2 regions of the Streptomyces sp. Ag109_G2-15 genome follow, and region 1 is predicted to be linked to the other one. Evidence: predicted binding sites of a transcription regulator. Region 1 holds the regulator's gene; the other holds the start of a gene.
What was found. Region 1 encodes HspR, which represses chaperone genes until heat shock. Its sites were predicted from a motif close to TTGAGNNNNNNNNNCTCAA; they were not measured.
Positions count from the first base shown of each region.

Region 2: a site for HspR is predicted at 5,154-5,172, ahead of lon (endopeptidase La). Genes of this name have one in related genera too.

Region 1 covers NZ_OCNI01000001.1:2,667,255-2,675,020, forward strand. Annotated here, with positions in the region: gene CRP49_RS11730 (sugar ABC transporter substrate-binding protein) at 1-433, opposite strand, end outside; gene CRP49_RS11735 (PA14 domain-containing protein) at 730-2,427, shown strand; gene CRP49_RS11740 (heat shock protein transcriptional repressor HspR) at 2,488-2,937, opposite strand; gene dnaJ (molecular chaperone DnaJ) at 2,943-4,109, opposite strand; gene grpE (nucleotide exchange factor GrpE) at 4,146-4,808, opposite strand; gene dnaK (molecular chaperone DnaK) at 4,805-6,652, opposite strand; gene CRP49_RS11760 (MraY family glycosyltransferase) at 6,747-7,766, opposite strand.
Region 2 covers NZ_OCNI01000001.1:1,374,801-1,382,566, forward strand. Annotated here, with positions in the region: gene CRP49_RS05820 (hypothetical protein) at 1-605, opposite strand, end outside; gene CRP49_RS05825 (hypothetical protein) at 735-1,448, opposite strand; gene CRP49_RS05830 (serine/threonine-protein kinase) at 1,600-2,589, opposite strand; gene lon (endopeptidase La) at 2,711-5,131, opposite strand; gene CRP49_RS05840 (rhomboid-like protein) at 5,343-6,116, opposite strand; gene CRP49_RS47455 (ATP-binding protein) at 6,326-6,802, opposite strand; gene CRP49_RS05850 (spermidine synthase) at 6,944-7,627, shown strand; gene CRP49_RS05855 (response regulator transcription factor) at 7,737-7,766, shown strand, end outside.

The DNA of each region.
Region 1 (7,766 bases):
CGAAGGAGATGTAGGCGTCGATCGGACCCTCGGCCAGCCGGTCGTAGGCGATGACCGGGATGCCCGCGTCCTTGGCCTTCTTCACCTGGCCGGCGATGGCGTGCGAGTCGACCGCGTCGAGCAGGATGACGTCGACCTTGTCGTCGATCATCTGCTGCAGCTGGCCGGCCTGCCGGGCGGCGTCCGCGTCGGCGTTGGCGTACTCGACCTTGCCCTTCTTGTGGGTCAGCTCGGCGACCTTGTTCTTGATGATGGGGTAGTCGAACTTGTCGTAGCGGGTGTTCGCCTTCTCCGGCAGCAGCAGCCCGATGGTGACGTCGTCGCCCTTGGTCGGGCTCGCGCTCGCACCGTCCCCCGTCGCGTCCAGCACGCCGCAGCCGACGAGCGAAAGGGTCATCGTGGATGCAGCCACGGCTATGGCGATACGACGCATTCGGGGGCTCACTTCAGGTGCGTTCCGGACGTGGGTGCTGCTTTACGACCCAGGTGTCTGAAAAGACAACGCGGAGCCGCTACCCGGCGTCAAGCGGAACTACTTAACGAGTGCGCAACAGCACGCTCCGCTGCACCTGTGAAGAAGGAACGGAATCCCCTCCAAACACTCTTTACGGACCCTCCATCCACGGGGAGTTCATGGGCAGGCAAAGATCCGCACAACCAACGGCAATCCTCGCGAGTCGTGATCACCGGCGGCCGTGCGCCGTCTCTCCGACTCGAGCAGAGGACCGAATGAACCCAGCCAGACGTACGGCAGCCACGGCCGCCGTACTCTCCACCACCGGCGCCCTGCTGAGCGCACTCACCACCACCGCGTCCGCCGCCCCGAGTTGCGTCTCCCCGGTGTACACCCGGACGTTCTACGCGAACACGACTTTCTCCGGCACTCCGAAGAAAACCGACTGCGACTCAGGGATCTCCGAGAACTGGGGCACGGGTGCCCCGGCCACGGGTCTGCCCAAGGACAACTTCGGCGTGCGCTGGAGCGTGACGCGGGACTTTGGTTCCGGTGGGCCCTTCTCGCTGCCGGTCAGCACCCAGGACGGGGTACGGGTGTACCTGGACGGCGTGCGCAAGGTGGACATCTGGAAGAACGTGTCGACCAACCAGAGCAAGTCCGTCGACGTCACGATCCCGTCCGGCAAGCACACCCTGCGCGTCGACTACGTCAACTGGACCGGCACCGCCAACGTCGCCCTCTCGTACCTGCCCCGGCTGTCGGCCGACGCCGACAAGGTCAAGCCGCTTGTGCCGACGGGGACTTCGGTGGCGTACGACAAGGAGACGGGCAAGGCGAAGCTGACCTGGGCGAAGAACAAGGAGATGGACCTCGGGGGGTATCGGGTCTATCGGCGGTTGAAGGGCGCGTCGTTCGGGAGCAAGCCGCTGGCCACGACCACCTCCACCTCGTACACCGACGCCGGCCTTCCCCAGGCGGGTGAGACGTACTACTACGAGGTCCGTGCCTACGACCGGGTCGGCAACGAGTCCACGGGTACGGCGGACCTGGGTGTGACCACCGTCGACCTGGTCGCGCCCGCCGCGCCCACCATCGTGCTCGCGTCCGGCGAGGTGACCTCGACCGGCGGTACGGGTGGGCTGAAGGTCGGCTGGGACAAGGTCGCGGACGCGGTGTCGTACCGGGTCTTGCGGGCGGCGGGCCAGGGCGGTACGTACACGGAGATCGGGCGCACGGACCAGCTCACCTTCCTGGACACCACGGCCGCCGAGAGCGTCGTGTACTACTACCGCGTCTCGGCCGTCGACGCGGCGGGCAACGAGTCCGCCCGGTCCGAGTCCCAGCGCGGGAAGATCTGGGACAACGACCCGCCCGCCCTCGTCACCGGGCTGAGCGTCACCCCGACCGAGTACGGCTTCCATCTGAACTGGGACAAGAACCCGGCCACGGACCTGAAGTACTACGAGATCCACTGGGGCGAGGTGGTGGGCGACCCGGGCGACCAGATCTGCTGGGGCGGCACGGCGGACTACGTCTCGCCCGACAGGACGTCCTACGACTACACCACGCTCCCGGACGGCGGCGAGGTCTGCTTCTTCGTCGACGCCGTGGACGACGAGGGCAACTCCGCGATCAAGTGGAACGGCCCGGCCGAGGCCGTGACCGTCACCGAGCTGGACATGACGCCGAGCGAGGCGACGCCCGAAGGCTCGCCGGTCCGGCTGTCGGCGGCCGCCGCGGGGACGGGCGTCGCGCTGGGCTGGAACGCCGTGGCGGACGCCACCGGCTACCAGGTCTACCGCTGGAACCCGGGCAGCAAGGCGTACGAGAAGCTGGGCGCCACGACGGACACCGCGTACGAGGACAGCGGCGCCGCCAAGGGGACCACTCACTTCTACCGGGTGGTCGCGCTGTACGCGGACGGGACCGAGTCCGCGCCCGGCGGTGACTGGGTGGCCCTCGCGCCCTGAAGACCCTGAGCACGCGAAAGGGGCCCGGAATCCGGGCCCCTTTCATCTGTCGCAGACGCCTCAGTCGTTCTGCTGCCGCTTCGGCCGCCACACCACCAGCGCGCTGGTCTGCTGGACCTCCTGGTACGGGACCAGGTCGCGGCGGTAGGAGGCGTGGACGGCGGCCTCGCGCTGCTGCATCGCGGCCGCCGCGCCGTCCAGGGCCGCCTCCATCTCCGCCACGCGGGACTGGAGCGCGGCGACCTGGTTCTCCAGTTCGATGATCCGCTTGATGCCGGCCAGGTTGATGCCCTCGTCCTGCGACAGCGCCTGCACCTGGCGGAGCAGCTCGATGTCACGGGCCGAGTAGCGTCGGCCCCGGCCGGCGGTGCGGTCGGGGGAGACCAGGCCCAGGCGGTCGTACTGGCGCAGCGTCTGCGGGTGGAGTCCGGAGAGCTGGGCCGCGACCGAGATGACGTAGACCGGGGTCTCCTCGGTCAGTTCGTACGGGTTGCGCCGACGGCCGTCCATCACTCTCATTCTCCCTTCGCGGCCTCGAACAGCTCCGCCCGCGGGTCCTCGCCCGCGGTCGCCTCGCGATACGCCTCCAGTGCGTCACGAGCCTTCCCCGAGACGTCCGTCGGGACACTCACCTCGACGGTGACCAACAGGTCGCCGCGGGTGCCGTCCTTGCGGACCGCGCCCTTGCCCCGGGCGCGCATGGTGCGGCCGTTGGGAGTGCCGGGCGGCAGCTTCAGGGTGACGGCGGGGCCGCCGAGGGTGGGGACCCGCACCTCGCCGCCGAGGGCCGCCTCGGCGAACGTGACCGGCACGGTGACGGTGAGGTTGTCGCCCTTGCGCCCGAACACCGGGTGCTCGCCGACGTGGACCATCACATACAGGTCGCCCGCCGGTCCGCCCCGCTCGCCGGGCGCGCCCTTGCCGCGCAGCCGGATGCGCTGCCCGTCGGTGACGCCCGCCGGGATGCGGACCTGCATCGTGCGGGACGACTTGGCGCGGCCGCTGCCCTTGCACTCCAGGCAGGGGTGCTCGGCGATCAGGCCGCGGCCCTTGCAGTCGGGGCAGGGGTCGGTCAGCGAGAAGCCGCCGCCCGAGCCCCGGGCGACCTGCCCGGTGCCGACGCAGGTCGGGCACACGCGCGGTGTGCCGTTCTTGTCGCCGGTGCCGGAACAGGCCTTGCAGGGCGCCTGGGAGGACATCCTGAGGGGCACCGTGGCGCCCTCGATGGCCTCCGTGAAGCTCAGCGTGACCTCGGACTCGATGTCCTGGCCGCGCCGGGGCTGGGTGCGGGTGCCGGTCGCACCGCCGCGGTTGAACAGGCCCCCGAAGACGTCACCGATTCCGCCGCCGAAGCCGCCTCCGCTCTGGGTGTTGCCCCCGAAGAGGTCGCCCAGGTCGAAGTTGAAGTTGCCGCCGGCGCCCGGCCCGGGGCGGAAGCCGCCGTTGCCGAACAGGGCGCGTGCCTCGTCGTACTCCTTGCGCTTCTTGGGGTCGCCGAGTATGTCGTTCGCCTCGGAGATCTCCTTGAAGCGCTCCTCGGCCTTGGCGTTGCCCTTGTTGGCGTCCGGGTGGAACTCGCGGGCGAGCTTCCGGTACGCCTTCTTGATCTCGGCCTCGGTGGCGTCCTTGGGGACGCCGAGGACCTTGTAGTAGTCCTTCTCGATGAAGTCCTTGGTGCTCATCCCCGACGCCCCTCCTTCCTGTCTTCAGTGATTACGTCAGCCCTCCTCCGGGCCACCGTTCTCCTTGTCGTCGGCCGCGGTCGCCTCGGTGGTGTCCTCGGCGCCCTCCGCCTTGACGGCCTGCGCGCCGGGCTGCGGCTCGGCCACGGCCACCCGCGCGGGGCGGATGGTGCGCTCGCCGATGCGATACCCGGGCTGCAGGATGGCCACGCACGTCGTCTCGGTGACGTCCGGCGCGTAGCTGTGCATCAGGGCCTCGTGGATCGTCGGGTCGAAGGGCTCGCCCTCCTTGCCGAACTGCTGCAGGCCCATCTTGGCCGCGACGGTCTCCAGCGACTCGGCCACCGACTTGAAGCCGCCGACCAGTTCGCCGTGCTCCCGCGCGCGGCCGATGTCGTCGAGCACGGGCAGAAGCTCGGTCAGGAGGTTCGCGATGGCGATCTCCCGGACCGCGACCCGGTCGCGCTCCACTCGGCGGCGGTAGTTCTGGTACTCGGCCTGGAGCCGCTGGAGGTCCAGCGTGCGCTCGTTCAGTGCCGTGCGCACCTGGTCCAGCTGGGCCACCAGACCCGCGTCTGCTGCTACGTCCCCGGCCGGGGCCGCCCCCTCCTCGGGAGCGGCCTTCGACTCGGCGTCTTCGGGGGTCGCGCCGGAGGGGACGTCGGGCTTCTCCTCGAAGCCCGGGGTCTCCTCCGTCACGCGGCACCGTCCTTGCGCTCGTCGTCCACGATCTCGGCGTCGACGACGTCGTCGTCAGCGGCCTTGCCACCGGGGGCAGCGCCCTCGGGACCGCCGGCGGCCTGCGCGGCCTGGGCGTCGGCGTACATGGCCTGGCCCACCTTCTGGGAGACCGCGGCGACCTTCTCGGTGGCCGTGCGGATCTCGGCGGTGTCCTCGCCCTTGAGCGCGGTCTTCAGCTCCTCGACGGCGGCCTCGACCTCGGTCTTGACCTCGCCCGGGACCTTGTCCTCGTTGTCCTTGAGGAACTTCTCCGTCTGGTAGACGAGCTGCTCGCCCTGGTTACGGGTCTCGGCGGCCTCGCGGCGGCGGTGGTCCTCCTCCGCGTACTGCTCGGCCTCCTGGCGCATGCGGTCGACCTCGTCCTTCGGCAGCGAGGAGCCGCCGGTGACGGTCATCTTCTGCTCCTTGCCCGTGCCGAGGTCCTTGGCCGTGACGTGCATGATGCCGTTGGCGTCGATGTCGAAGGAGACCTCGATCTGCGGGACGCCACGCGGCGCCGGCGGCAGACCGGTCAGCTCGAACATGCCGAGCTTCTTGTTGTAGGCCGCGATCTCGCGCTCGCCCTGGTAGACCTGGATCTGCACGGACGGCTGGTTGTCCTCGGCCGTCGTGAAGATCTCGGAGCGCTTCGTCGGGATCGTGGTGTTGCGCTCGATCAGCTTGGTCATGATGCCGCCCTTGGTCTCGATACCGAGGGACAGCGGGGTGACGTCGAGGAGCAGGACGTCCTTGACCTCACCCTTGAGGACACCGGCCTGGAGCGAGGCGCCGATGGCGACGACCTCGTCCGGGTTCACACCCTTGTTGGCCTCCTTGCCGCCGGTCAGCTCCTTGACGAGCTCGGCGACGGCGGGCATACGGGTGGAGCCACCGACGAGGACGACGTGGTCGATCTCGCCGAGGGAGATGCCGGCGTCCTTGATGACGTTGTGGAACGGCGTCTTGCAGCGCTCCAGCAGGTCGGCCGTCAGCTGCTGGAACTGAGCCCGGGTGAGCTTCTCGTCCAGGTGCAGCGGGCCCTCGGCGGACGCGGTGATGTAGGGCAGGTTGATCGAGGTCTCGGTGGAGGAGGACAGCTCGATCTTCGCCTTCTCGGCGGCCTCGCGGAGGCGCTGGAGGGCCATCTTGTCCTTGGACAGGTCCACACCGTGACCGGACTGGAACTGCTTGACCAGGTAGTCGACGACGCGCTGGTCCCAGTCGTCACCACCGAGGTGGTTGTCACCGTTGGTGGCCTTCACCTCGACGACACCGTCGCCGATCTCCAGGAGCGAGACGTCGAACGTGCCGCCACCGAGGTCGAAGACCAGGATGATCTGCTCGTCCTTGTCGAGGCCGTACGCGAGCGCGGCCGCGGTGGGCTCGTTGACGATACGAAGGACGTTCAGACCGGCGATCTCGCCGGCCTCCTTCGTCGCCTGGCGCTCGGAGTCGTTGAAGTAGGCCGGGACGGTGATGACCGCGTCGGTCACCTTCTCGCCCAGGTAGGCCTCGGCGTCGCGCTTCAGCTTCTGCAGGATGAAGGCGCTCATCTGCTGCGGGTTGAACTGCTTCCCGTCGAGCTCGATCTTCCAGTCCGTGCCCATGTGGCGCTTCACGGAGCGGATGGTCCGGTCCACGTTGGTGACCGCCTGACGCTTGGCCACCTCGCCGACGAGCACCTCGCCGTTCTTGGCGAAGGCGACGACGGACGGCGTGGTCCTGGCGCCCTCTGCGTTGGTGATGACGGTGGGCTCGCCGCCTTCAAGAACGCTGACGACGGAGTTAGTCGTGCCCAGGTCGATGCCGACCGCACGTGCCATGGTTGATTCCTCCAGCTGACTTGAGTGGAACAGGCTCAAGTGTGCATGAGGAGATGCGATGGGTCAACAGACCTGAGTCGAACGGACTCAACTCTTATCCGTTCCTTACACGCAACTGCCCTCTGACCTGCGTGGATACCGTCCGCCGGGGCGGCTGGACAGGGATGCGAAGGAGTACGAGAACGACGAGGAGCACCCCTCCCGCCACCCACAGCACGGCCCCGTCCCCGGTCCAGCCGGCATGGACGAGCACCCCCACGAGCACCGTGGAGAAGGACCCGGCGCCGAGCAGCACGACGGCCCCCGGCGGAGTGAGCCCGAGCCGCCGCAGCCGGTGCGCGAGATGGTCCGGGCCGCGCCTGAGCAGCGGCCGGCGGGTCCTCGCGCGCGCGAGGACCACGAGCAGGAAGTCGCCGGCGGCCACGGCACCGAGGCAGAACAGCACACCCGCGGTCGGCCCGAGCGCGTACCCCGCGCGCGTGAAGACGGCGGCCGAGGAGAGCAGGAACCCGGTGAACAACGATCCGCAGGCTCCCATTCCGACCCGCGCGGGATGCCAGTTGTGCATCAGGAACCCGGTGAGGGCGGCCGCGAACACGCTCAGCAGCACCGCGAGCCCGTCCATCACCTCGGCGGCGGCACAGACCCCCGTCCCGAAGGCGGCGACCACCCCGACCGTGCCCGCCAGTCCGTCGGCGTGGTCGAGCCCCTTGAAGGCGACGGAGGCGAAGACGATCCAGCCCACGGCCAGGATCCCGCCCCAGACGCCCGTCTCGTCGTACGGCACCACGCAGGCCGCCGCCACGGCCGTACCGGCGACCAGCACCCGTGCGCGCAGCCGCCACACGTCGGCGACCAGCCCCAGCACGGCGACCGCGGCACCGGCGACCAGCAGCTCCGCGACCCCGTCCCCCAGCGGGGCGACCTTCGTCCACACCCCCACCCAGGCCACCAGACAGGTGACGGCCACGACGGCGACCCCTCCGAGCGCCGGCAGCGGCCGCTGCCGGCGCCGGTCGACGATCCCCGCGCGCAGGGCGGGCACCCGGAGGAGCGCCGCGAGCACGGCGGTGAGGAGGAGAGCGGCGGAGGCCGCGGCGATCCCGTAGAGCAC
Region 2 (7,766 bases), 1.3 Mb from region 1:
GGCGGGGCGGGCGCGTCGGGGGCGGTGCCGCCGCCGCTGTCATGACCGGGGTTCGGCGCAGCGGGTCCGGAATCGGCCGGGGGGTCGGCCGGAGAGGGCTCCGGGGTGGGCGACTCCGGGGTGGTGGTGCTGCCGCCGGTGTCCCCGCCCGAGGGGTCCGGCTTGTGCTCGGGGCACGGCGGGCCGTCGCTGCCGTTGGTGCCGGTGCCGTTGCGGCCGTTCGTCCCCTTGCCGCCGCAGGAGCCCCTGCCCCGGCCGCCGGAGCCGCCGGTGCCCGTACCGCCCGGAGCCGTGCAGACCGTGGCGTCGCCGCCGGTGCCGTTGCCGCCGTTGCCGCCCGTGGCGTTGCCGGCGCTGCAGGTGTCGTGGTCGCCGTGGTGTCCGTCCCCGTGATCACCGTGCTTCTTGTGGTGGTCGTCCTTGTGGTGGCCGTCGCGCTTCTTGTGGTCCTTGCTGCCGTGGTCGTCGTGCGACTCGGAAGCCGTCACGCTGTGCGACGCGGGGGCGGCGAAGGCTGCGCCTGCGGGGATCAGGACTGCGCCGAGGGGGAAGAGGAGGGAGGCGGCGGCCACGGCCAGGCTGCTCTTGCGGACGTTGCGGGTCATGAGGGGTGCCGTTTCGTGAGGGGGGTCGGGGTTGCGGGGGGATTCGTGGCCGGGGGTCGGGTGGCGCGGTCGCCGACCGCGCCACCCGGGTCCGCCGTCGCTCACTGTCTGCTGTCAGTGAGGTGGGCTTCAGTTGGAAGTGGCGTCACCACCGTTACCGCCGGTCGCGTCCCCGCCACCGTTGCTCGTGGCGTTACCGCCGCCACCACCGGTCGCGTCGCCGCCACCGTTGCTCGTGGCGTTGCCACCGTTACCGCCGGTCGCGTCGCCGGCACCATTGCTCGTGGCGTTACCGCCGCCACCACCGGTCGCATCTCCCTTGCCATTGCTCGTGGCGTTACCGCCATTACCGCCGGTCGCGTCGCCGGCACCATTGCTCGTGGCGTTACCGCCGCCACCACCGGTCGCATCTCCCTTGCCATTGCTCGTGGCGTTACCGCCATTACCGCCGGTCGCATCGCCGGCACCATTGCTCGTGGCGTTACCGCCGCCACCACCGGTCGCATCACCCTTGCCATTGCTCGTGGCGTTACCGCCATTACCGCCGGTCGCATCACCCTTGCCGTTGCTCGTGGCGTTGCCGCCCTTACCGCCGGTGGCGTTGCCGTGGTCCTTCTTCTTGTGGTCCTTCTTGTGGTGGTCCTTCTTGTGGTGCTCGTCCTTCTTGTCGTGGTGCGTGGTCGCCATCGACACGGTCGCCGAGGCCGGCATCGGGCTCGCCGAGGCCGCAGCGGCCGGGAGAACGATTCCGCCGGCGACGACCACGGCCGAGGCGACGATCGTCGAGAGACGGAACCCACGCTTGGGACGGACGATCTCGCGGTTCTCGTTGGTGCGCTTCATGACTTTCTCCTACTTGATTCAGGGCCCTTTTTCGGTTTCCGGTTTCTCCGGTGGGGCCGTGCTTCAAGTAGGCCGGAATGCCAGAACGGGGTCACGTTCCGAGGACTCGGGACTTGACGAGAAGGGAAACGCCCGGTATTTAGGCGGGCGCCTATGACTCCGGTCCCTTGAGGACCGGGCCGGCCCAGGCGGGCGGGGCGGGCACCGGCTCGGCGGCGGGGAGGGTGCCGGCCGCACGGGCGTCCACCAGCGTGGGCGTACGGCGCTGCGGGCGGGAGTCGGCCAGGGCGGCGCGCAGGGCCGAGACGAACTCCAGGCAGGTGCCGTAACGGTCGTCCGGGGCCTTGGCCAGCGCCTTCTGCAGGATGTCGTCGGCGGCCGACGGGATCCCGGGCCGTTCCTCGCTCAGCAGGGGCGGTGGGTCGTACTGGTGCGCCCACAGCAGCTCCAGGTCGTCGTCCCGCCGGAAGGGCGGGGCGCCCGCCAGGGTCTCGTAGACGACACAGGCCAGGCTGTAGAGGTCGGACCTGCCGTCCACGGGGCGGCCCGCGACCCGCTCCGGCGCCACGTAGTCGAGGGTGCCGACGAACTCGCCCGCGGTGGTGAACCCGGTCAGCGACAGGGACTTCTTCGCCAGCCCGAAGTCGGTGAGGTAGACGTGCTCCGGGTGGTCGCTGTCGATGCCCTCGGCGACCAGGACGTTGCCGGGTTTGACGTCCCGGTGCACCAGATCGTGCTCGTGGGCGGCGTCGAGCGCGGACGCCAGCTGGGCGGCGATGCACAGCGCGGCCGGTACGGGCAGCGGGCCGTCGCGGTCGAGCACGGCGCGCAGGTCCAGCCCGTGGACGTAGCACATCGCGATGTACAGGATCCCGTCGGTCTCGCCGGCCTCGAAGACGGGCACGATGTGGGGGTGGTCGATGGCGGCGGCGATCCGCGACTCCTGGTGGAAGCGGCGGCGGAAGGAGTCGTTGCGGGTGTACTCGGGCGCGAGGAGTTTGAGGGCGACCGTGCGGCCGAGACGCAGGTCCGTGGCGCAGTAGACGACGGCCATGCCGCCGCGGCCCAGCTCGCGCTCCACCCGGTAGCCGGCGATCTCCGTCCCGATCGGGCCGGAGGGTTGCACCACCTGCCCACTCACGCCTGAATTCTATCCAGTTGATCCATCTGCCCGCTTGTCCACCTGTGTGCCCGCTCATGGCATGGCGAAGGCCCGGGCCTCCCTCACGGGACCCGGGCCTTCCCTCATCCGGCAGCGTCCGTCACGCCGCTACCGGAACCTCCGGCTCCGCGCCGCTCGTGGCGGGCGCGAGCGCCAGTTCCAGGACCTGGCGGACGTCGGTCACGGCGTGGACGTCGAGCTTGTCCAGCACCTCGGCCGGGACGTCGTCCAGGTCGGGTTCGTTGCGCTTGGGGATGATCACGGTGGTCACCCCGGCGCGGTGGGCGGCGAGCAGCTTCTGCTTCACCCCGCCGATGGGCAGCACCCGGCCGGTCAGCGAGACCTCGCCGGTCATCGCCACGTCCGTGCGGACCAGACGGCCGGAGAGGAGGGAGGCGAGGGCGGTGGTCATCGTGATGCCCGCGCTCGGGCCGTCCTTCGGGACCGCGCCCGCCGGGAAGTGGATGTGCACGCCCCGGTCCTTCAGATCGGCCACCGGCAGCTCCAGTTCGGCACCGCGGCTGCGCAGGAAGCTCAGCGCGATCTGCGCCGACTCCTTCATCACGTCGCCCAGCTGGCCGGTCAGGGTCAGCCCTGCCGCGCCCGTCTCCGGGTCGGCCAGGGACGCCTCGACGAAGAGGACGTCGCCGCCGGCTCCGGTGACCGCGAGGCCGGTCGCCACGCCGGGCACGGACGTACGGCGCTCGGCCGGGTCCTGGGCGGACTCGGGCACGTGGTGCGGGCGCCCGATCAGGGCGCGCAGGTCCTCGTCCCGGACGGTGAACGGCAGCTTCCGCTCGCCGAGTTCGTGCTGGGCCGCGACCTTGCGCAGCAGCCGTGCGATGGACCGCTCCAGGGTGCGCACGCCCGCCTCGCGGGTGTACTCACCGGCGAGCTTGCGCAGCGCGCCCTCGTCGATCGTGACCTCGTCCTCGGCCAGGCCGGCCCGCTCCAGCTGGCGCGGGAGCAGGTGGTCACGGGCGATGACGACCTTCTCGTCCTCGGTGTAGCCGTCCAGGCGGACGATCTCCATACGGTCGGCGAGCGCCTCCGGGATGGCCTCCAGGACGTTGGCGGTGGCGAGGAAGACCACGTCGGACAGGTCCAGTTCGACCTCCAGGTAGTGGTCCCGGAAGGTGTGGTTCTGCGCCGGGTCCAGCACCTCCAGCAGCGCCGCCGCCGGGTCGCCGCGGAAGTCCGAGCCGACCTTGTCGATCTCGTCCAGCAGGACCACGGGGTTCATCGACCCCGCCTCCTTGATGGCACGCACGACACGGCCGGGCAGCGCGCCGACGTACGTACGCCGGTGACCGCGGACCTCCGCCTCGTCGCGGACGCCACCGAGGGCGACACGGACGAACTTACGGCCCATGGCGTGAGCGACACTTTCGCCCAAACTGGTCTTTCCGACCCCAGGAGGCCCAACCAGCGCCAGCACGGCACCGCCGCGCCGCCCGCCGATGACACCCAGTCCGCGCTCACCGCGCCGCTTACGCACCGCCAGGTACTCGGTGATGCGCTCCTTGACGTCCTCCAGGCCCGCGTGCTCGGCGTCCAGGATCGCCTTGGCGCCCTGGATGTCGTACGCGTCCTCGGTCCGCTCGTTCCACGGCATCTCCAGGACGGTGTCCAGCCAGGTGCGGATCCACGAGCCCTCGGGCGACTGGTCGGAGGCCCGCTCCAGCTTGTCGACCTCCTTGAGAGCGGCCTCGCGGACCTTCTCCGGCAGGTCGGCGGCCTCCACGCGGGCGCGGTAGTCGTCGGACTCCTCGCCGTCCTGTTCGCCGTTCAGCTCGCGCAGTTCCTTGCGGACGGCCTCGAGCTGACGCCTCAGCAGGAACTCGCGCTGCTGCTTGTCGACGCCCTCCTGGACGTCCTTGGCGATGGTCTCGGCCACGTCCTGCTCGGCGAGGTGGTCGCGCAGCTGTTGCGCGGCGAGCCTGAGGCGGGCCACCGGGTCGGCGGTCTCCAGCAGCTCGACCTTCTGCTCGGTGGTGAGGAAGGGCGAGTAACCGGAGTTGTCGGCGAGCGCGGAGACGTCGTCGATGGCCTGGACGCGGTCGACGACCTGCCAGGCGCCGCGCTTCTTCAGCCAGCTGGTGGCAAGGGCCTTGTACTCCTTGACCAGTTCGGCGGCATGCCCGGGCAGCGGATCCGGCACGGTCTCGTCGACCCGCGCACCCTCGACCCACAGCGCCGCGCCCGGACCCGTCGTACCCGCGCCGATCCGCACCCGGCCGCGGCCGCGGATCAGGGCCCCCGGGTCGCCGTCGGCCAGCCGGCCGACCTGCTCGACGGTGCCCAGCACACCGGTCTTGGCGTACGTGCCGTCGATGCGCGGCACCAGCAGAACCTTGGGCTTCCCGGGCTCCGACCGGGCGGCGGCCTGCGCGGCCTCCACCGCGGCCCGCACCTCGGCGTCGCTCAGGTCCAGCGGAACCACCATCCCGGGCAGCACGACCTCGTCGTCGAGCGGCAGCACGGGCAACACGAGCGTGAATGCCGTGGACTCAGCAGCCATGATCTCCCCTTAGGCAGTCAACTTGAGCTATGCCGACTCAATGCACGGCGCTCCGCTGTTGTTCCCGGGTTGTTGTTCGCTGTGAGCGATCGCTTGCTGACGCGACTGTTTCTGCAGGTGAGAGGGTGTCAGTCGCGCCTGAGGGGGTGGGGTGTTGCGGTCAGAAAGCGCCCCGGCCTCGGAGCCGGTCGCTACGCCATCGGGCGAACGTCTACACGGAAACCGGGGAAACCGCCGGAAGGCGCCAGCGGCGGACCAGTGGCCAGCCCGCGATGCCGAGTGTGAGGGCGATCAGGTGGCCCCAGTTGGTCAGCGGGTCCTGGAAGGCGATCAGGTCGTTGACGAGCTGGCTCGCGACCAGGGTGAGGAGGGGCCAGCGGACCCAGGGGGTGAGCAGGCCGGACAGGGCGCCGATGCTGGCGGCGACGCCGAAGCTGATGCCGTAGTCGAGGCGGTGCAGGGAGGTGTCCGGGAGGTGGCCGAACAGGACCGCGAGGCCCACCGGGACCTCTGTCGCGAGCGTGGCCAGGACGTGGCCCGCCAGGAACACGCAGGCCGCCCGGGCTCCGCCTATCCGCCGCTCCAGCGCGGTGAGCACCAGCACGAACGCGGCCGCGTACGGCGACACGATGCCGCCCGCGATCCACAGCGCGCTCGCCAGCAGCACCAGCACCGGCGTGCGCACCAGGTGGGCGACGTCGGTGCTTGAGTCCTGGTACAGCGTGTGCATCAGGGCGGGGTCGGCCCAGGCCGCCACCAGCGAGGTGAGGGCGAGGAGGGCCGCGTAGGCGAAGGTGAACGGGGTGCCGGCGGGGGTCGGCAGGAGGTGCCAGGGGCGGAACGAGGGACGGGCCGCGGCCGGGGCCGGCGTCGGGGCGGGAGCCCGGGCGGGCAGCTCGCGCTGTCGTGGGACCCCGTCGAGCAGGCCGGAGACGTCAGGTAGCGGGGACGCGGCCGTCTGAGGGCCGGTCACGGTCCGTTCCACGCTGAGGCGCTCCTTCCGTCGCGCCCCACACTTCGTGTTCCCGAGGCCGCTGTCTATGACCGACGCCACGCGAGAGCGGATTCACAGCAACCTCAGAAGCTTCGTACGCGTCCGCCCCCGGCCGCCCTCAGGGCCGAGGCAGGGTCACCTCCCTCGCGTGCGCGGCCTGGATGTCCGGGGACCAGTCGCCGGTGCAGTAGACGGACATCTCACTGGCGCGGGACGGTGCCGAGGGCGGGGTGGCTGTGGCGGCGGAGCGCGACGAGGGCGTCCCGGCCCGAGGTCTGCAGCCGCCACTGGGGCAGCGTCAGGTCGAGGAAGACGTCCTCGGTGAACAGGCCCTCGGGTGCGGTGTTGGTCTGCAGGAACCGTACGAAGAGTTCGGCGCGGCGCCCACACCTCCGCACCGCGCCCTTCACCCGGAGCCCGCTCCCCACCACCCGGCCGCACGCGGCGTCCTCCGCGGTCAGTTCTCGGAGAAGGCGGGACCAGGGGCGGAAGGGGCGGGTGGCGGTTTCCAGGGGGCACCAGGTCCACAGGGTGCGGAAGCCGGGGGCGTGGGAGGTGGCCTCCTCGGCGGTGCGGGTCTTGCCCGCGCCCGCCGCGCCGGTCAGTGTGACGAGGCCGCCATGTCCGTGCGCGGCCCGCGCCGGACCGGTGAGGGCGTCCGTTCCGAGCGTAGGCACGGCCGACGGCGCGCGCGAGGCGCGCGGCGGCGGCGTGCGGCGGCAGCCGGGGGCAGCCGGGCCCGACCAAGAGCCCCCGTTACCCGTCGGTTCGCGGTCAATTCCCATGAACGCAACGCCTTGTTCGAGCAGGATGGACGTATGACTGCCGCCTACGACACACCCGTGGTCCTGGACCGTCGCGAAGGCCCGTACGGCGAGGTGGTGCTGCGCAGACACGGCGCGCTGCTGCAGATCATCGCCAACGGCTGCTTCCTGATGGACACCTCCGACGGCCGCTCGGAGCGGCTGCTGATCGACGCCGCGTACGACGCCCTGGACGGCCGCCCGGCACCGGACGTGCTGATCGGCGGACTGGGGGTGGGATTCTCGCTCGCACACGCCGCGGCGGGTCACCACAGGTGGGGGCGGATCACCGTCGTCGAACGGGAGCCCGCCGTCATCGACTGGCACCGGAGCGAGGGTCCGCTGTCGGCCGTCTCCGCGGGTGCCCTCGCCGATCCCCGTACCGAGATCGTCGAGGCGGATCTCGTCACTTACGTCAATGAGACATCAGACACGTTCGACGCCCTGTGTCTCGACATCGACAACGGCCCCGGCTGGACCGTCACCGAGGACAACGACGGCCTCTACTCACCGGCCGGACTCGCTGCCTGCGCAAGGGTATTGAGGCCGGGCGGGGTGCTCGCGGTATGGTCGGCAGAACCCTCTCCGGAATTTGAAGGAACCATGTGGAATGCCGGGTTCCGTCAGGTGCGTACCGAAGAGGTCCCCGTTGCCCGGGGCGTTCCGGACGCCGTGCACCTCGCCGTCCGACCTGGATAGCGACGGCGCGGTGAGTCCCCGTAGGGTGCTGCCCTGACGCCGATCATTCAAGCGTCAATAGCAGTCATGGGATCACCCCACGGGTTCCGGAAAGCAACAGGGGCGGGCGATGGAGCAGACACACACCTCCCAGAGCGGC